DNA from 3 places in the Rhizobium sp. LEGMi-198b genome. Region 1 is predicted to be linked to each of the others. Evidence: predicted binding sites of a transcription regulator. Region 1 holds the regulator's gene; each other region holds the start of a gene.

What was found. Region 1 encodes PhoB, which activates phosphate uptake and scavenging genes when phosphate is short. Its sites were predicted from a motif close to TGTCATNNANCTGTCAT; they were not measured.
Positions count from the first base shown of each region.
Region 2: the regulator PhoB is predicted to act here: its motif matches at 4,579-4,595, upstream of ACXHXG_RS27830 (toxic anion resistance protein).
Region 3: the regulator PhoB is predicted to act here: its motif matches at 2,395-2,411, upstream of olsB (l-ornithine N(alpha)-acyltransferase).

Region 1 covers NZ_JBSYVH010000001.1:951,448-958,010, reverse strand. Annotated here, with positions in the region: gene pstC (phosphate ABC transporter permease subunit PstC) at 1-1,161, shown strand, start outside; gene pstA (phosphate ABC transporter permease PstA) at 1,158-2,492, shown strand; gene pstB (phosphate ABC transporter ATP-binding protein PstB) at 2,507-3,322, shown strand; gene phoU (phosphate signaling complex protein PhoU) at 3,374-4,087, shown strand; gene phoB (phosphate regulon transcriptional regulator PhoB) at 4,120-4,803, shown strand; gene ACXHXG_RS04625 (GcrA family cell cycle regulator) at 4,903-5,427, opposite strand; gene ACXHXG_RS04620 (aspartate aminotransferase family protein) at 5,853-6,563, shown strand, end outside.
Region 2 covers NZ_JBSYVH010000009.1:36,145-42,707, reverse strand. Annotated here, with positions in the region: gene ACXHXG_RS27845 (hypothetical protein) at 22-1,128, opposite strand; gene ACXHXG_RS27840 (5-bromo-4-chloroindolyl phosphate hydrolysis family protein) at 1,128-1,745, opposite strand; gene ACXHXG_RS27835 (substrate-binding domain-containing protein) at 1,753-3,324, opposite strand; gene ACXHXG_RS27830 (toxic anion resistance protein) at 3,330-4,409, opposite strand; gene ACXHXG_RS27825 (cell envelope integrity EipB family protein) at 4,630-5,454, opposite strand; gene ACXHXG_RS27820 (RidA family protein) at 5,652-6,119, shown strand; gene ACXHXG_RS27815 (glycerophosphodiester phosphodiesterase) at 6,119-6,563, shown strand, end outside.
Region 3 covers NZ_JBSYVH010000001.1:1,061,210-1,067,772, reverse strand. Annotated here, with positions in the region: gene ACXHXG_RS05185 (hybrid sensor histidine kinase/response regulator) at 1-2,228, shown strand, start outside; gene olsB (l-ornithine N(alpha)-acyltransferase) at 2,461-3,339, shown strand; gene ACXHXG_RS05175 (adenylate/guanylate cyclase domain-containing protein) at 3,376-4,785, opposite strand; gene ACXHXG_RS05170 (NADP-dependent malic enzyme) at 4,863-6,563, opposite strand, start outside.

The DNA of each region.
Region 1 (6,563 bases):
GATGACCGGGACCTTGCCAACGTCGCCAACGGCTCGGCTGATCTGCAATTGGTCCTAGCGCAGAAAGGCATCCCGCTCGCCATCCGGCCGACCGGCTATATGATAGACGCCGCCAATAAATATAACGGCATGCGGCATGTGAGCCATGTCGTCATGTCCGTGGCGGCCATCATTCTTTCGGTGTTCGGTGCCATCCACGGCTTGCGTGCCATCGCGCCGCGTTTTCGCGCCCGCAACCGGGTGGAACAGGTCATTCTCGGCGGCCTGATCATTGCCTCCTCCATCGCCGTGCTGACGACGGTCGGCATCGTCGCTTCGATGCTGTCGGAGGCCGCCCGCTTCTTCAACATGGTCCCGGCTGCCGAGTTCTTCTTCGGTACCGTCTGGGACCCGCGCTTCACCGGCGCCGGCTCACAAACGTCTGGCACGTTCGGCCTCATTCCGTTGCTGGCCGGCACGCTCTATATCGGCTTCGTCGCCATGCTGGTCGCCGTTCCCGTCGGGTTGTTTGCCGCGATCTACATGGCCGAATATGCCTCGGCGCGCGTGCGCTCCGTCGCCAAACCGATGCTCGAAGTATTGGCCGGCATTCCGACCATCGTCTATGGCTTCTTTGCGCTCGTCACGGTAGGGCCTTTCCTGAGAGATATCTCGGCTGATCTCAATGGCCTGCTGACCGGCAATTATGCCAATTTCATCGAGGCGCAGAGCGTGCTGACCGCCGGCCTCGTCATGGGCGTCATGCTCATTCCCTATGTCTCCTCTCTGTCCGACGACATCATCATGGCCGTGCCGCGGTCGCTGCGGGACGGCTCGCTCGGCCTTGGCGCCACGCGCTCGGAAACGGTCAAGCGCGTTCTCCTGCCGGCGGCCCTTCCGGGCATCGTCGGCGCGCTGCTGATGACGGCGTCACGGGCGATCGGCGAGACCATGATCGTGGTATTGGCCGCCGGCGTTGCCGCCCGCATGCAGCTCGATCCTTTTGAGCCGATGACGACGGTCACGGTGAAGATTGTCAGTCAGTTGACCGGCGATCCGGAATTCACATCGCCGCAGACACTGGTTGCCTTCGCACTCGGCATAACGCTGTTCTGTCTGACCCTTTGCCTGAATGTCTACGCGCTTTACGTCGTCCGCCGCTACCGGGAGCAATACGAATGAGCGATGTCGTATCCTCCCAGGCACCGAATATGTCGCGCGGATTGACGCCAGGCGCTCCGGCGCGGCGGGATATCGGCATCAAGCGACGTTATGCGGCCGAGCGGCGTTTTCGTGCCTATGGGATGGCCGCCGTCATTTTCGGACTGGTTTTCCTGATTATTCTCGTCTCGACCGTTGTCCGCAACGGCTACACTGCCTTCGTGCAGACCTCCATCGCCCTGCCGATCGAGTTCACCGAGAAGGTCATCGATCCCATAGGCAAGGGGGCCAGTGATCCGAAGGTCCTGATATCAGCCAACTATACGGCGCTGGTACGCGACGCCGTGGTGAAGGCGCTGGGCATCGATCCTTCCAATCGGGCGCTCGTGCGCCAGGCGATGGAAATGGTATCGGACGGCGCACGCATTGCATTGCGCGACAAGGTCGTGGCCGATCCCTCTGTCATCGGAAAGACGGTGAAGGTCACTTTCCTCGCCAGTGCCAATATCGACTCTGCCTACAAGGGACAGATCGACCTGACGGCGGACGAAAAGGACCGCAAGGTCTCCGACCAGCAACTCGCCTGGATGAGGCAGCTCGCCGCCGCCGGCGCCCTGCACGAGGCGTTTAATACCGGTCTGTTCCTGTCCGGCAATTCCAGTCGCCCGGAGGCCGCGGGTCTCGGCGTCGCGCTAATCGGCTCGCTCTATCTCATGTTGACCGTGCTGGTCTTGGCGCTGCCGGTCGGCGTCGCCGCCTCGATCTACCTTGAGGAATTCGCGCCGAAGAACCGGTTGACGGATCTGATCGAGGTCAACATCAACAATCTCGCCGCGGTGCCGTCGATCGTCTACGGCCTGCTCGGCCTCTCGGTCTTCATCAACTTCATGGGCCTGCCGCGTTCCGCCTCGCTGGTCGGCGGGCTGGTGCTGAGCCTGATGACGCTGCCGATGATCATCATCGCCACGCGCTCGGCATTGCGCGCCGTGCCGCCGTCGATCCGCAGTGCCGCGCTCGGGCTTGGCGCATCGCGCATGCAGATGGTTTTCCATCACGTCTTGCCGCTCGCCATGCCGGGTATCCTGACGGGTACGATCCTCGGCCTTGCCCATGCGCTCGGCGAGACGGCGCCGCTGCTTCTGATCGGCATGGTCGCCTTCGTCGCCAACTATCCGAGAGGGCCGCTCGATCCTTCGACGGCCCTGCCGGTGCAAATCTACATGTGGGCGAGCGAAGCTGAGCGCGCCTTTGTCGAGAGAACCTCCGGAGCCATTATCGTCCTGCTCTTCTTCCTTGTTGCGATGAACATCGGGGCCATCCTGCTGCGCCGTCGCTTTGAGCGGCGCTGGTGACGGGAGGCGATGGAATGAACATGATGACGGAAGCCGCGAGCGAAAAAGCACTGGCCAAGAAGATGATGACGATCCCCTACAAGATGATCGGTCAGGCCGTCTCGGTCCATTATGGCGAGAAGCGCGCGCTGTTCGACGTGGATCTGAACATCCGCGCCAACACTGTCACCGCGCTGATCGGTCCTTCCGGCTGCGGCAAGTCCACCTTCCTGCGTTGCCTCAACCGCATGAACGATACGATAGACACCTGCCGCGTCACCGGCAAAATCACGCTCGACGATCAGGATATCTACGACAACTCAATCGATGTCGTCGAGCTGCGTGCCCGCGTCGGCATGGTGTTTCAGAAGCCCAATCCGTTTCCGAAGTCGATCTACGAGAATGTGGCCTATGGTCCGCGTATCCATGGGCTGCATCGGTCCAAGAGCGATCTCGACCATATCGTCGAAACCAGTCTGCAGAAGGCCGGGCTGTGGGGCGAGGTGAAGGACCGGCTCTATGATGCCGGCACTAGCCTCTCAGGCGGTCAGCAGCAACGCCTCTGCATCGCCCGCGCCGTCGCCGTCAGTCCCGAGGTCATTCTCATGGACGAGCCGTGCTCCGCGCTCGATCCGATCGCCACCGCCAAAGTCGAGGAACTCATTCATGAGCTGCGGGAAAACTTCACGATCGTCATCGTGACGCATTCCATGCAGCAGGCAGCCCGCGTTTCGCAACGTACCGCAATGTTTCATCTCGGCCATCTGGTCGAGGAGAACGATACCGATAAGATGTTCACCAATCCCGATGATTACCGCACGCAGGATTACATCATGGGCCGTTTTGGCTGATGATGCTCCCCGCGCGGTTCCTTTCACATCTTTCACCTAGAGGATAAAAAAATGGTCTCAACACACATTCTCTCCGCTTACGACGAAGACCTGAAGTTCCTGACGCGCCGCATTTCCGAAATGGGCGGCCTGGCGGAGCAGATGGTCAGCGACAGCGTCCGCGCCCTGGTAAACGGCGATGCCAGCCTTGCGCAGAAGGTCATCTCCGATGACGTCATTCTCGACCACGCCGAGCGCGAAGTCGGCGACAAGGCGATCGTCACCATCGCCCGCCGTCAGCCGATGGCTGCGGACCTGCGTGAAATCATGGGCTCCATCCGCATCGCCGCCGATCTGGAGCGCGTCGGCGATCTCGGCAAGAACACCGCAAAGCGCGTCATCGCCGTGCAGGGCACCGGCGTTCCGCGTCGTCTCGCCCGCGGCATCGAACACCTCTCCGAACTGGCGCTCGTCCAGCTCAAGGAAGTGCTCGACGTCTACTCGACCCGTTTACCTGACAAGGCCGTGTCGATCCGCGAACGCGACGAGGAAATCGACGCCATGTACACCTCGCTCTTCCGCGAGATGCTGACCTACATGATGGAAGATCCGCGCAACATCACCACCTGCACGCATCTTCTTTTCTGCGCCAAGAACATCGAGCGCATCGGCGACCATGCCACGAACATCGCCGAGACGATCTATTACATGGCGACCGGTGCCCAGCCCGAAGGCGAGCGCCCGAAGGACGATACCGCCAACACCGTCGGTTCGGTAACGGAATAAAGTAGACACCAAGAGAAGGAGACCAGAGGCGCATGGTTCCGAGAGTTGCTGTTGTAGAAGACGAGGAAGCGCTAAGCGTTCTGCTGCGCTATAATCTCGAGGCCGAGGGCTTCGAGGTCGACACTATCCTGAGAGGCGACGAAGCTGAGCTGCGCCTCCAGGAGCGCATCCCCGATCTTCTGATCCTCGATTGGATGCTCCCCGGCGTGTCCGGCATCGAGCTCTGCCGTCGGCTGCGCATGCGGCCGGAGACGGAGCGCCTGCCGATCATCATGCTCACCGCTCGCGGCGAGGAAAGCGAGCGCGTGCGCGGCCTTTCCACCGGCGCGGACGACTATGTCGTCAAGCCGTTCTCGACGCCGGAACTGATGGCCCGCGTCAAGGCGATGTTGCGCCGAGCCCGCCCGGAGGTCCTGTCCACGGTACTGCGCTGCGGCGATATCGAACTGGACCGCGAAACCCATCGCGTCCACCGAAAGAGCCGTGAAGTGCGGTTGGGGCCGACGGAATTCCGCCTTCTGGAATTCCTGATGTCGTCCCCCGGCCGCGTCTTCTCTCGGTCTCAGTTGCTCGACGGCGTGTGGGGGCATGATATCTATGTCGACGAACGCACCGTCGACGTGCATGTCGGCCGCCTGCGCAAGGCGCTGAATTTCTCCAACATGCAGGACGTCATCCGCACCGTTCGCGGCGCGGGTTATTCCATGGAGGCCTGATGGGGGAGGCCTGATCGGGGCAACCCGATTGGCCATCCAACATAGCGGCGGAAACAGAAAACGGGCCTTTCGGCCCGTTTTTCATTTGGCTGGTGTGGTTCAGTGCGCGGCCCGGCGCCGGTCATGCACCGGCTGATAGGCCAGCCGCTGATGGTAGGTGCAGTAGGGCGAAGAGTCCGGGCTATCATTGCCGCAGAAGTGAAAATCTTCCTTCAGCGGGTCGCCGACCGGCCACTTGCATGTGCGCTCCGTGAGCTCCGTCAGGCCGAGGCGGCGCGAGATCGGAACGACCACATTGGCGGCCGGACGATATTCGACTTCGCTGACCGTATCGATCTCGACCTCTTCCTTGAGCATCGTCGCACCCTGCTGGCGGGTAACCGTGCGGGTTGCAACGCGCGAGGCGTAATTCGGCGCGCGTGGGGCCGAGGTATTGCGCTTCGGCGCTCGAGCTGTGGTTGCCGCACCACCGGCCTTCGCTCGGCCCGGCAGGCTCAAGCGATGCACTTTGCCGATGACGGCATTACGGCTGACACCACCGAGCTGTGCCGCGATCTGGCTGGCGCTCAAACCTTCGGACCACAGCTTTTTCAGCTTCTCGACGCGTTCGTCTGTCCAATTCATGCCCTGTCTCCGCTATCGCGTTTCTGATGGCAGAATCCCTCACCATTGCCTCGAATTGGGTCGAGGCGTGAAACGCTTTAAAATTGTGGTGACTAGTTCCGCCGCATGCAGTCTAGTAATTGGTTTTTAACCTAGTGTGAGGCTGACTCCGTGACAAGAGTCGCGGGAATCTTGAGGAATCGATTTCGAGGTTTTCCCCAACTTGCTATACGTGAGTGGCATTTATGCAATATAAGTTGTCGAAGACATGCCATCCATCGAGAGGCGCTCTGCCGCACCTGCTAAATCGCCAGTTTTGTTGACATCGCAGTGCAAAACATCAATAGTGCCCATGCCGCCGCAAGGCGGCATTTTTGATTTTTCCGGGCCCGTTTCATTCGAAGGAAACGATTGGCCCTAAAGGTTGTGATCGAGGAGAATGCGCCATGGCTGAAACCGCGCCGCTTTATGACACCTATATGCGTGCTCCGCTGCGGTTCGAGCGAGGCGAGGGCGTGTGGCTGATCACGGAGACCGGCGAGCGTTATCTCGATTTCGCCGCGGGCGTCGCGGTGAATTCGCTTGGCCACGCCCATCCACATCTGGTTGCAGAGCTGAAGTCGCAGGCCGATAAGGTCTGGCACCTGTCCAACCTCTATGAGGTGCCGGGTCAGGAGAAATTGTCGAAGCGCCTGACGGAGGCGACCTTCGCCGATAAGGTATTCTTCACCAATTCCGGTGCGGAGGCGCTGGAATGCGCCATCAAGACGGCGCGTCGCTACCAGTTCTACAAGGGTCATCCCGAGAAATTCCATATCATCACCTTCGAAGGCGCCTTCCATGGCCGCACGATCGCGACGATCGCCGCCGGAGGCCAGGAAAAGTACCTCGAAGGTTTCGGCCCGAAGGCGCCCGGCTTCGACCAGGTGCCTTTCGGCGATCTCGACGCGGTGCGTGCCGCCATCACCGATGCGACAGCCGCGATCCTGATCGAGCCCGTGCAGGGCGAGGGCGGTATCCGCCCGGCGACCAACGAGTTCCTGCGCGGCCTGCGTCAGATTTGCGATGAGAATGGCCTGCTTCTGGTCCTCGACGAGGTTCAGACCGGCGTCGGACGCACCGGCAAGCTCTTTGCCCATGAATGGGCCGGCATCACG
Region 2 (6,563 bases), on a different contig from region 1:
AAATGCGACAGACCCCTGCCCTCAGCTCGCGACCTTATTGAGCAGCGCCAGCATGACGTTGGCGTCCGGCATGGGCAAGACCGCGTCGATTTCATCCGGCAGCAGGCCCGCAATGGCCTCATGTGCATTTCCGGTCGCCGTGCCCAATGGTCCACGGAAACCGTGCTTGGTCCAGGCAAGTTCCTGCAGCTTCGGGCTTGTCAGCGCATCCATCAGTCGGTTGGCGGTCTCGTCGACGACGATCAGAGGATGCGAGGAATAGACGGTCGGATGCGGGTAGAGGACGACGGGCTTTGCCGTCGAGCTCGCTTGAACGCGCTTCCAGCGTTCGGGATCGGCGATGATCCATTCGACCAACTGATTCTCGTAGCCGACGATCATCGGTTCGCCACCAAGACCGCCGGCCAGATATTGATCGAAAAGCTTGCCGGATGACGGCGACTTGAAACCCATGTTGCGGAAGATCGTCTGCGCCTTGTCGCCGGACTGTGTGAGATCGGCGGCAGTCGCGACGTTGCCGGCAAATAGGCTCAGCACCAATCCGGCAAACATGAAGCCGGAATTGGAGCGATTCGGATCGGTCGATACGATGCGCGCCTGCCCGTAGAGCGAGGCGACCCCGAGCTTGGACCAGTTCGTTCCTGCAAGGACGGCATCGAGCAATGCCTTCAGATCAAGCTGATGCTGTCCCGTGGGTGTCACAGTAACCAGCCCGGATTTTATCAATCCGTCGACCACCGGCTGCCAGGTGTAGACAACCACCGGCGTATTCAGCACGACACGGTCGTTGCGGATCTTGATGCCGTTCTGCCGGGCGATATCGACCATGATCGAGGAGGATGGCCAGAGGAAAGCGGGGTTCTGCTGCAGAAGCGCCTGCTCGCGCACCATCTCGACGGAGCCGGCCACACGCGTATCTATATCCAGTCCGTAGCCCCGCAGGGCGCCGACGACATCCTCGTCAGCCAGAAAGGATTCTTTCTCCCCGCCGATGAAACCGAAGAGTTTCGTGCGGTTGCCGAGTAGCCCCTGGAACTCCGGCCTGTCCTTCGCGGCGAAATAGCCGCCGGTGCCGGCGACGCTGGCAGCAAGAAGTCCCACTCCAAAGGCGCGGCGAGAAATGACCATCAGCGTCCGATATCCTCTTTGAGCGAAGCCTGTATGAGGCGCAGTTCCGTGTCCAACGTGTCGAGCCTGTCGTCGACGAGGCTATCCGAATAATGCACGAAGGCGTCCTCAAGCTTGGTGAGCACCAGCTCCACATCCTGCAATCGCTTCTGGTCGGGCACGCGTTTGGCCTCGAGGGTGGCGAAACCCTCGGCGACTTCAGCCGCGCGCGGCAGATAGTAACTGAGGAACCGCCGTACGGTGCCGGCGCTTTCCGGGCTCGCCTCCACCTTGGCAAAGACATCTGCGGCGATTTCGGCCAGATGCCGCACGCGCTTTGCCGTCACCTTGTTGGTAATGTGGTCCGCCGAGGCTTCCAGCCTTTGCGCCGCCGGTGCAGCCGCATTCAAGAGATCACGCGCGAAATCGAGACGTCCCCTGCCGATGGCTTTGGCATCCAGACCTTCGAAAAGCCGGCGCGGCGACAGGGTGAAGACAAGACCTGCAAAGACGAGCAGACCGATGACGGCCGCGATCCACAATGGCATCTTCGCAAAGAAGCTCAAGACGGGAACGACGATCGCAGCGGCAAGCCCCGCCACGATCCAATTCCAGTCATTGCCGAACCAGTTACGCATTGCTGTCCTAGTTGTAACCACGCACAGCGCGGAACGCGCTGACGAGATCGCCGCGGCCATCGAATACACGCCCCGATGTCGCCTTGGTCAAGGCATCAAGCTGCGACTTGTCGGCGTCGCCAAAGGTGATGCCGAAGACCGGCACATGCGGGTTGGTTGCCGTCCACTCGCTCAGAAAATCGCGGCTTGCATCCTCGGACTTTCCATCGGTCATGATGACGATCGCCGGCAGATAGGACGACAGATTTGGGGTATCCTTCATGCGATCAAGCGCTCGGCTTGCGCAGGCGTACATATCGGTACCGCCATCGGCATGCTGCAGCGACACCTTCTCGACAAGGCTCTTCTGTTGCGCCGGGTCGCCCGTCGCCAAAAGGGTCGTCCGCACGCGGCTGTCGAAAGGAATGACCATGATGCGATCCGCCGGCGTCCATTGCGCCAGCACCTTGCCAGTTTCATTTGGATTGAACAGAAACTGCATGGCCGCCTGCAATTGCTGTTCGCCCTTGCCTCCCATCGAACCGGAGAAGTCGAGACAAAGAGCTGTTAGCGAAGGCTTACGCAAAGCGCCCTGATAGAGATCGAGCGCCTGGCGAATCACAGCCGGCTCCGGCATGCGGATCGCCGTTACGAGCCGGGTCGGATCGAAATTCCAATTCGGGTCCGCTTTGGCGGCGACGTCTCCCAACGGAATGCGGCGGCCGGTATCGGCAATACGCTTCTGCACAGGCGCGGAACGCAGATAGGCAACGAGTTCGTTGAAGAAGGTCTCGACCTCAGGACCGCGTCCATGATCGATAAAGCCGATCGGTGAATCCGCAATCGCCACACCGTCGGCCGGATAGATCGCATAGAGCGGCTCCTTGCCCATGCCGACAAGCTTGTCGTTGGTCTCCTTCAGCACCGCTTCGTAATTCCACATGGCATCGTAGAGCACGCCCTTGCCAGCGGAGTCCGTGTAGAGGTCCGCGAGCCAGCCGGAGGACCCGGACGAGCGTTCGACCCCAGCAAGCAACGCCCTGACGGTGCCTTGGAGGTCGGGCTTGTCGAGATCGCCCGGCTCGATAACGGGTTTATTGCCAAGCGCGCTGGAGAGCATAGCCAAATAGGCGCTCGCGCCTGAATTGGACTGGGTTGCCGAGGTCATGAGAAACTTCAGCGAGCCGCTCTTCACTGCCGCCAATATGTCCTTCATAAAGACCGGCTTGCCGATCCAGCCGAGCGCCTGCGCCTTGGATTTGCGCACGCCGAGGATGACCGGTGTCTGTGCCACCGAGGTCAGGGACTTCACCCGGCGTTTGGTGTCGAACATGTCAACCCAGACGCTCGATGCCGGCCAGACCGCGTCCTGCTCGACACCCTCATTGCTTTGCAGCGCAAGGCCGATATCCAGCGTGCCTTCGTAGGTGAAGCTGCAGGTCGCGCTCTTCTGCTTGCAGAATTCTTCGACGATCGGCTGGATAACGGTGTTTTCCGAGCCGGAGACGATCGAGAACTTCGGTCCTGCGCCGGAATTGCAGCCCGTCAGGGCTAGAGCTGCCGTCAGCGCCAGGCCGGTGAGGAGTGTGCGGATCATCATGCCGCTCATCGCGCCTCGATCATCGCTTTCTTGAGATCGATGGTCATTTTCTCCATCTGCTGCTCAGCCTGAGCGCGCTTCCTGCGGCCTTCTTCCTGCACCTTCAGGACACCGTTGATCGTATCGATCAGGTCACGGTTGGCGGCAGCGAGCGTATCGATATCGACGATACCGCGCTGCGACTGCTGTTCGATGGCAATCGCCTGGTCCTTCATCATCTCGGACGCCTGTCGGATCATGTCGTTGGTGGCGTCGGTCACGGTCTTCTGCAGCTCAAGCGCTGATTTCTGCCTCGACAGCCCAAGCAGGATCACCATCTTCTGCCTCCAGGCCGGCACCGTCAGCGCCGACGTCGCCTGCAGGTTCTCGATCAGCGTCTCGTCACCGGCCTGCACGATGCGGATCTGCGGCAATTGCTGAATGCCGAGCTGGCGCGCCTGCTGCAGGTAGAACACCCGCTTCTCCAATCGGTCGAGGGCCTGCAAGCTGTCCTGATAGGTCTGAGCCTCCAGCATACCGCCGCCGGGATTGGCAGCCGCGGCCTCGGCGGCACTTTTCAACTTCGGCAGTTCGACACTGCGAAAACGCTCTGCGAAAGTCTTGCCAGCCTGCACATAGGCGTCGAGCTGCAGGATGGACTGCTTCGTCTCCTCGTGAAGATCGTCGAGAAGTGCGATGTCGCGGCGCAGCGTATCCTTATGCCGGTCGAGCTCGAGGCCAATGCGGTCGATCTGGCCGGCCACATCCTCGAATTCCTCCTTGAAGCGCTCCAGGCGGGCCTTGAACGACGAGAAAATCTTGGAAAGAAAGCCCTCATCCTTCAGCGATGCCGGGTCGAGCTTCTTCGACTTGATGATGATATCGGTCAGCAACTTGCCGACTTCGCCGAGATCCCGATTGCGGACCTCGCGGAGAATCCGGTCGGAATAGTCGGAGACGGACTGCTGGGCGCGGTCGCCGTAAACGGAAATGCCGGCGCGGTCGGTCAGATCGATGGTGTCGCCGATGCGGGCGATTTCCGCCGGATCAGCGGCAACGACCGGCAAAGTGGTGCTTGCGGTCGGGGCGAGATCAGTATTGGCCATAGCTCGTGCTTTCTCGTCTATCAACACGGACCTGGACTGCGGAACATCTGCCGATCATTCTTCAATAACCGGCGCGGCCCGCATGGCCCGCTACAATTTCAGATCGGCACTGCGGAACTGAGACTCACTCACGGGCGTGCCGAATGCTTCCCAGAATAGTGAAGCTTCGGACACAGTTTTATGACGAAGATTTTGCGTTGTGGCTGGGCCCTCCCAAAGCCTATTGGCAGGCCTTGGTGTCGAGTACTTCAAGCTTGGAGAGCTTGCCGGTCAGAACGAAATCACCATAGTCCATGGTGAGGTCGCGGGTGATGCCGTTTTCGTAGAGCTTGAACGACATACGGTAGACCGGGATGGCGTCACCCTTGGACTTGTCGTTGAAATAGGCGACGGTCACCGGCCAGAACGGTGTCTTGGCGAAGATGCCGGCCTTTTCGGCATCGGGGTCATCGGTTGCGGGCGTCGACTGCTTACCGACGACGGTTGTTGCGATCAACGACTTATCCCCATCATCGGAGCCGTCGAAAACCTCGGCCTCGAAGAAATTCCTGCCCAGCTTGGCATTATGGATGATGTCGAGCATATGCTCTGTCGGAAAGCGGCTCTGGATGAGTTCGATCTGCTTCGCTTTTGGCTGGGTCAGATCGACCTTAATGCCCTTCTGATCGTCGGCCGCCGCGCCGCGCACGTCCTTGTCGAGTTGATCGTCCGTATAGGATTTGGTCTCGAAGCGGAAAGTGCGCTTGACGAGATCCTCGAATGTGGTCGTCTGCTGGTCGCTGACGCGCGTTGAATCACCCGTGTCGATCTGTGTGACGAAACGGAAATTGGTGGTGAAACCGGTGCAGTCGGAGCCGTCGAACTCATAGACCATACGGCCAAACATGCCGGCGATGCCCGATCGGTCTGAGGCGTCCTTCAGTTCGAGATCGTAGACGGCGCGATGCGCGATCAACCCAGTCGGACCCGCCGCGGCGGCGGAGGCGCCCAGAGACGCGACGCCTAAACTCGAAACGATAACGGCGGCAAGACTCGAGCGGAACATTCATTATCTCCTGTTGGACTCGCACGCGATGCTATAAGAACGCTTCGGCTAGAGTGAGGCGGCCCGTCATCAATTCGTCATCTCGCTCTGCCTTTTGATTTGGCGTTATCTCGTCCAAGATCGCCTCGCGCCCGGCAAAGGGAATCTAAGCTTGATGCCGGATTTTTGAAGATTTTACAACAAAACGGGAGATGAAAATGTCCGACGCTATCGAGAGCCGTCTGAAGGAGCTTGGCATCGTCCTGCCTCAGGCCGCTGCGCCGGCCGCAAACTATGTACCCTATGTCATCAGCGGCAATCTTCTTTATTTGTCCGGGCAGTTGCCGATGGAAAACGGCAAGCTCGGCGTCACCGGCCTTCTCGGCAAGGATGTCGACGTTGCCGGCGGCCAACGCGCTGCCGAGCTTTGCGCCATCAATATCCTCGCCCAGGCGAAGGCGGCCTTGGATGGCGATCTCGGCCGCATCAAGCGCATCATCAAGCTGAACGGTTTCGTCGCTTCGGTACCCGAATTCGTCGAACAACATCTTGTGATCAACGGCGCCTCCAATCTTCTGGCAAATGTACTTGGCGACGCTGGCAAGCATGCGCGCGCCGCGGTCGGCATGGCGGCGCTGCCGCTGAACGCCGCCGTCGAGATCGATGCCATCATGGAAATCGCATAATGAGCAAGATTGCCTGGCTTACCGAACGTCCTGTCGCCCATCGCGGCTATCACGACATGAACAAGCAGGTTTGGGAAAACACGCTGTCGGCCTTTGGCCGGGCAATCGAGGCGGGTTTTTCCATTGAATGCGATCTGCATTATGCAGCCGACGGCGTTCCGGTCGTCTTTCATGACGACGACCTCCAGCGCGTCTGCAATCTCCCCGGCCAGCTTCGTGACCGTACCTCGGCCGAACTCGGCCTGCTTTCTGTCGGCGGCACCAACGACAAGATCCCGACGCTGAAACAGCTCCTCAAGCTCTGCGATGGCAAGGTACCGCTGGTGCTGGAGCTCAAGGGCCGCGAAGGCGACGACGAGGGCTTTGCAGAATCCGTGCTGGAAGTGCTTGAAGGCTATAAAGGCCCTGTCGCGCTGATGAGCTTCGACCATTGGCTGCTCAAGG
Region 3 (6,563 bases), 110 kb from region 1:
CGCCGCGCGAACGGCCGGTGGGCGGCACGCCGCTCATGGCCACCGATCCCATCGAGATTTCGCCGGCTAACAGACCGGATACGTCGCCGTCCGATTTTTCCCTATGGCTGCACCGCCATTGGTTGAACGGTGGCGGTTTGATCGCCGGCGTGGCGCTCATGTCGGTCGGCTATGCCGGTGGCCCGCTGGCGCTTGCCGGTTTGCTGGGACTGATAGCGCTGGCGATCGTCGGCGCCGGTGTCTTGCGCAGGCGACTTGCTGCCCGCAAGGTCATAGCGGATATGCTGGCACTCAGCGAACACGAGCATGACCGTCTCTGGGAGAGCAACGAAAGCACCAGCCTGCTCGCCACTATCCACGATGCGCTTGGCGATATCACGGTGACACGCGACATCGAACGCCGCATCGTCCATGCCAACGCCACCTTCCGTAACCTGACCGGCAAGTCGAACCCGGAGGGTTTGACGCTGGAGGCGGCGGGACTCGTCTTCCGGGTTGCGACGGATTCCCAGCGTCAGGATGCGGAGATTTCCACGCCGGAAGGCCCGCGCATCTTCGCATGGCACGATGTCATGTTCCGCGATCCCGCCACCGGACAATTGAGAATCCAGAGCGTCGCCCGCGACGTCACCGAGGAACGGCAGGCAGCGCGCCTTCGCGAGGAGGCAAGGCTGAAGGCGGAATACAACAGTGCCGCCAAATCACGGCTGCTCGCCACCGTCAGCCACGAGATCCGCACGCCCCTGTCGGGAATTCTCGGCATGAACCATCTGCTTGCCCAGACGCCGCTGACGCTGGAGCAGGCCAATTACCTGACCGGTATCCGCCAGTCCGGCAACGCCCTGGTGCAGCTCGTCGAAGACCTGCTGGATTTCTCGACGATCGAAGTCGGCCGCTTCCAGCTCCGGCCGCGCACCGAACATCTGCGGCCGCTGCTGGAAGGCGTTGTCGAGATGCTCGCCCATCGCGCCCATGAAAAAGGCATCGAGATCGCCGCGACCGTCGCGGCGGATGTTCCCGAAACCATGGAATTCGATCCTGCCCGGCTGCGTCAGGTGTTGTTCAATGTCATCGGCAACGCCGTGAAGTTCACGCAGACCGGTGGCGTGCTGATCCGCGCCGGCCTTGATGGCGATGACCTGGTGATATCGGTCAGGGATAGCGGCCCGGGAATGACCGAGGAGGAGCAGGCACGCATCTTCGGCGAGTTCGAACAGGCGGGCAATGTGTTGGACAGAAGCGCCGGCACAGGCCTGGGGCTGGCAATCTCCGCCCGCATCCTGCGCGAGTTCGGCGGCACCTTGAGCGTTTCCAGTGCGCGGGGCGAGGGCAGTGAATTCACCGTCCGTTTTCCGATTTCCGTCGTCGCCGCGGAGAACGAGCCGGCTGGGCGCAGCGAACTGCTCAAAGGTTCCCGTGTCCTGCTGCTGGCGCCGGAAGGGGCGGCAAGCACTGCGATTGCCGACACCATCCGCACGCTCGGCGGCCACTGCCGGGTGATCGGTCCCGATGATGTGAAAAACCTGGCGCAGTCTGCGCCTCACGACGCAGGCATGCCGCTCACGGATCTCATCGTCGATCATCGCATGGCGCCCTGGTATTTCCGCGAAGGGACCGAGCTTGCCGCGTCCGGCCTCAGAAAGATCTTTCTGGTCAATCCGGAAGAGCGCAATACGCATCCGCTCGATCTCTTCGATGCCTGGCTCATTCGGCCGCTGCGCGAACAATCGCTGATCGATGTGCTGAGCGGCCGCATGCGCGGCATGGAAAAGCGCGATGTGCTGAACAGCCCGCCCGAGATCAGTCTCGTGACACCGGAGGCGGCAGATGCCGCCCTCAACGTTCTTTTGGGCGAAGACGATCCCGTCAATGCCATGCTGGTGCGCGCCATGCTCGCTAAAGCCGGCCACAGGGTTCGTCTCGTCGAGGATTTCGATAATTTGCTCGCCCGCGCCGAAAACAGCGAGAACCGCCCTGACGTCGTCGTCACCGACCTCACCATGCCAGGCGGCGAGGGCGCGGCGATGCTCGCGCAACTGAGGGCGTTGGAGCGCCGATACGGCCTTTCGCCGCTGCCTGTGATCGTGCTGACCGCCGACAGCCGCGACGCCATCCGTCGCCAGGCCCTGCTTTCCGGGGCCGATGCCGTCATCGTCAAGCCGGTCGATCCCGATCGCCTGATCGCCGAGGTGCAAGGCCTGTCCAAGCAGGCTTTCGGACGCGGCTAGATTGAAAACATGTCCCCGAATCGCGATTCGGCCCTATCCGGCCACGTGATGACGAACTGAGCCAAAAGCCGCTTCGCATCTTTTAAGAGTATCCCCTGGGATACAAGGGCTTTGTCCAAATTCGGTGGTGGAAACAGGCACGGTTCTTGCTTTTCGCAACGCACCATGTCACTTTCCTGTCGCACGAATTTGCTTTATGGCGCCTATATTAACCCGTAGAGGGGGAGTCGCCATGTCCATCGAAATTTTGAATCGCGAAGCTCAGGGCGAAATGGTTCAGTCTTCAAAGGCAACGGTTGCGCCGGTTGCCAGCGATGTGCTCGGACGCATCGGAAATCTAGAAACGCGCCTTGCTCGCACGGCGCGGGAAATTGATGCTGCTCAGGCGGTGCGCTATCGCGTCTTCGTTGAGGAGATGAATGCGCAACTCCCGGCCGATGCCATGCGTCGGCAGCGCGATATCGATAGCTGGGATTCGATCTGCGACCATCTGCTGGTTCTCGACCGCTCGCTGGAAGGCGATTCGGAAGACCAGATCGTCGGCACCTATCGTTTGCTGCGCCAGGACGTGGCGATGGCGAATGGTGGTTTCTATTCTTCCTCCGAATTCGATATCGACGCTCTGCTCGCTCGCCATCCAGAAAAGCGCTTCATGGAACTCGGCCGTTCCTGTGTACTGCCGGAATATCGCACCAAGCGCACGGTCGAACTGCTGTGGCAGGGCAATTGGGCCTATTCTCTGAAACACGGCATGAACGCCATGTTCGGCTGCGCCTCCTTCCCCGGCATCCGTCCGGAGCAGCATGCGCTGGCTCTCTCTTTCCTCTACCACAATGTCATTGCCAAGGATGAATGGGCCGTCAGCGCGCTGCCGTCGCTTGCCCGCACCATGGACCTGATGCCGGTCGAAGCGGTCAATTCCAAGAAGGCGCTGATGGCGCTGCCGCCGCTGATCAAGGGTTACCTGCGTCTCGGTGCCATGGTCGGTTCCACCGCCGTCGTCGATCATGCCTTCAACACGACGGACGTGTTGATCGTCTTGCCGATCGCCAGCATTTCGGACCGCTACGTCAACTATTACGGCGCCGACGCCGGTCGCTTCGCGAGCTGATCGGCGCAAGCCGGGCTGGGCGGGTAACGGCCATCCTCAGGGAATCGCAAAAATATCAATCTCATCCGTAATGCCGCGGAGCGAGACATGGTGGGACTGCGGCTGCAAACCATGGGTCGTCAGCAATTCGCTGGCGCGGGGGTTGTCGAGTACGGACCCTGTGGCGAATATTTCGTGCGAATTGGCGAGATGCTGGACGCGGGAAGCGATGTTGACTGTCTGCCCGAAATAGTCCTGACGCTCGTTCAGGCTGACGGCGATGCACGGTCCCTCGTGAATGCCGATCTTTAGAAGAAGATCGTCGTTGCCGCGCTCCTTGTTAAGGCTGAGCATTGCTTCGCGCATCCGCATTGCCGCCGCCAGCGCTCGGTCCGGGGTTGGAAACGTCGCCATGACCGCATCGCCGATGGTTTTGACCACCGCACCTGCCTCTGCACCAACGATCTCATGCAGAATGCTGAAATGGGTCCTCACCAGATCGAAAGCGGCAAGGTCGCCGACCCTTTCATACAGCGCCGTCGAGCCGCGCAAATCGGTGAACAGAAAAGTGAGGCTGGTGATCTTCAGCCGCTGGTCCACGTCAATCGTGTCCGTACGGTGGATGTCGCGGAAAGTTTGGTTCGAGAGCAATCGCTTGGCGGTGAGGAATGGACGCCGCTGACCCAGCAGGCTGTGAAGCACGTCATTGGCCACGCAGATTGATGGCAGTGTGCGGACCTCCGTGTGGTTTTCCATCAGAATGCGCAGAGGACCGGGTCGTAAGGTAATAGGTTCGCTGTGCCGGTGCATGCGATCGAATACGAGCGTGAGGGTCTGCCGCTCCTTCGATGGTTCGCCTTTCACATCGACGAATTGAGCCGCATGCGTAACCGGCTCGAAGATGATGACGTACTCCGCCGGCAACTGAAGCGATACGACGGCTTTTTCTCCGGCAGGCAGTTCCAGCGCCTCCAGGACGAATTGATCTACTTTCGCCTCGTAACCCTCGTCGGGAAGATCGACGCCGGAACCCCAATAAATCTGCCGAAAATATTCGAAGGGCGGCAATTCGTGCGGATTGTGAGCCTCGATATGGCGCACGCGCGGGCTGACGGTGAAGGTGACTTCGACCATCTCGTCGAGGGTCGGCTCATAGCCGGCAGCGCACAGCGCGCAGCTATAGGTGTCGCTCTGAACGGTTTTCAGCGAGGTATTGGCATCCAGCACTCCGCCGCAGCCGGGGCAAAGAACATTCCAGGAGATCTCGAAGAGGCCGAGGCGAGACGCATGCAGGAAGGCGTTGATGGTCTGCTCTTCATCGAAGCCGTGCTCGGCTGCGAAGGCAAGCGCGTTCACCCGGTTGAGCTTGCGATCGGGCGCGTCACGGACGAGCTGCTCAATAGCGTCGACAATATCTGGCCGCGCTGAATGGCGCAGCACTTCGAAAAGGGACTGGGCTTCACTCATTTCCCTATTTTACACCGAATTGACCCGGCGGCCATTGCCTTTCTCCGACCGCCGGCTCCACTATTCAGCGTAGTTGATTACGATCCTGCCCCATAAGCGGCAATCGCCGCCATGTTGACGATGTCGGAATCCTTTGCCCCCATCGAGGTGATCTGCACCGGCTTGTCGAGGCCGACGAGCAGCGGGCCGATGACGGTGGAACCGCCGAGTTCCTGCAGCATCTTCGTCGAGATCGAGGCCGAGTGGAAGGCGGGCATGACAAGCACGTTGGCGGGACCGGAGAGACGCGAGAAAGGATACTGGGTCTCGATGATCTTGCGGTTCAGCGCCACATCGGCGGCCATTTCGCCGTCGAATTCAAAATTGACATAGCGCTTGTCAAGAATGTTCACCGCCTCGCGCACCCGTTCGGAGCGTTCGCCCGAGGGATGGCCGAAGGTGGAGTAGGCGAGCATCGCGACGCGCGGTTCATAACCCATGCGCCGGGCGAAGCCGGCGGCTTCCTCGGCGATATCGGCGAGTTCCTCCGCAGTCGGCATGTCATGCACGGCGGTGTCGGCGACGATGACGGTGCGGCCGCGGGCAAGCACCAGCGATGCGCCGATGACCCTGTGCCCAGGCTTGGCATCGATGCAGCGGCGCACATCGTCGAGCGCGGTCGAATAATTGCGCGTCACCCCCGTCACCATGCCATCGGCATCGCCGAGCGCCACCATGCAGGCGGCGAAGTGGTTGCGATCATTGTGGATCAGGCGCGTCACATCGCGGTGCAGGTAGCCTTTGCGCTGCAGCCGGGCATAGAGATAGTCGATATAGGCCTCAACACGCTTCGAAATGCGGGCGTTGACGATCTCCAGGCCGGGCCGGTTGAGGTCGATCCCGGCGCGGTCGGCGGTTGCGTGGAGAAGGTCCTCGCGGCCGAGCAGGATGGCGGTGCCGAGCCCCTGGTTGGCATAGGACAAGGCGGCGCGCATGACCTGCTCTTCCTCAGCTTCGGCGAAGACGATCCGCTTTGGATGCCGGCGTACGCGCTCGTAGAGCTGTGCGAGCGTCGAGGCGATCGGGTCGCGCCGGGCCGAAAGTTCGCGGGCATAGGCGGCCATATCCGGCATCGCGCGGCGGGCGACGCCGCTTTCGATCGCGGCTTGCGCGACGGCAACCGGGATCGCCGAGATCAGGCGCGGATCGAAAGGCACAGGGATGATGTATTGCGCCCCGAAGCGCGGCCGCGCGCCCTGATAGGCGGCGACGACATCGTCCGGCACGTCTTCGCGCGCCAGGCTGGCGAGCGCCCTGACGGCGGCGATCTTCATTTCATCGTTGATCGTCGAAGCCCGCACATCGAGCGCGCCGCGGAAGATATAGGGGAAGCCGAGAACGTTGTTGACCTGGTTGGGATAGTCGGAGCGTCCGGTCGCCATGATGGCGTCGTCGCGGATGCGGGCGACTTCCTCCGGCGTGATTTCCGGATCGGGATTGGCCATGGCGAAGATGATCGGCTTGTCGGCCATGGAACGGATCATCTCGGCAGAAAAGGCACCCTTCTGCGACAGGCCGAAAACCACATCGGCGCCCTTCATAGCATCTTCCAGCGTGCGGCTGTCGGTCTTTACCGCATGTGCCGATTTCCACTGGTTCATGCCCTCGCTGCGGCCCTGGTAGATCACGCCCTTCGTGTCGCAGAGCACGATGTTGTCCGGATTGAAGCCCATCGCCTTGATCAGCTCGACGCAGGCGATGGCCGCCGCACCGGCGCCGTTGCAGACGAGCTTGGTGGT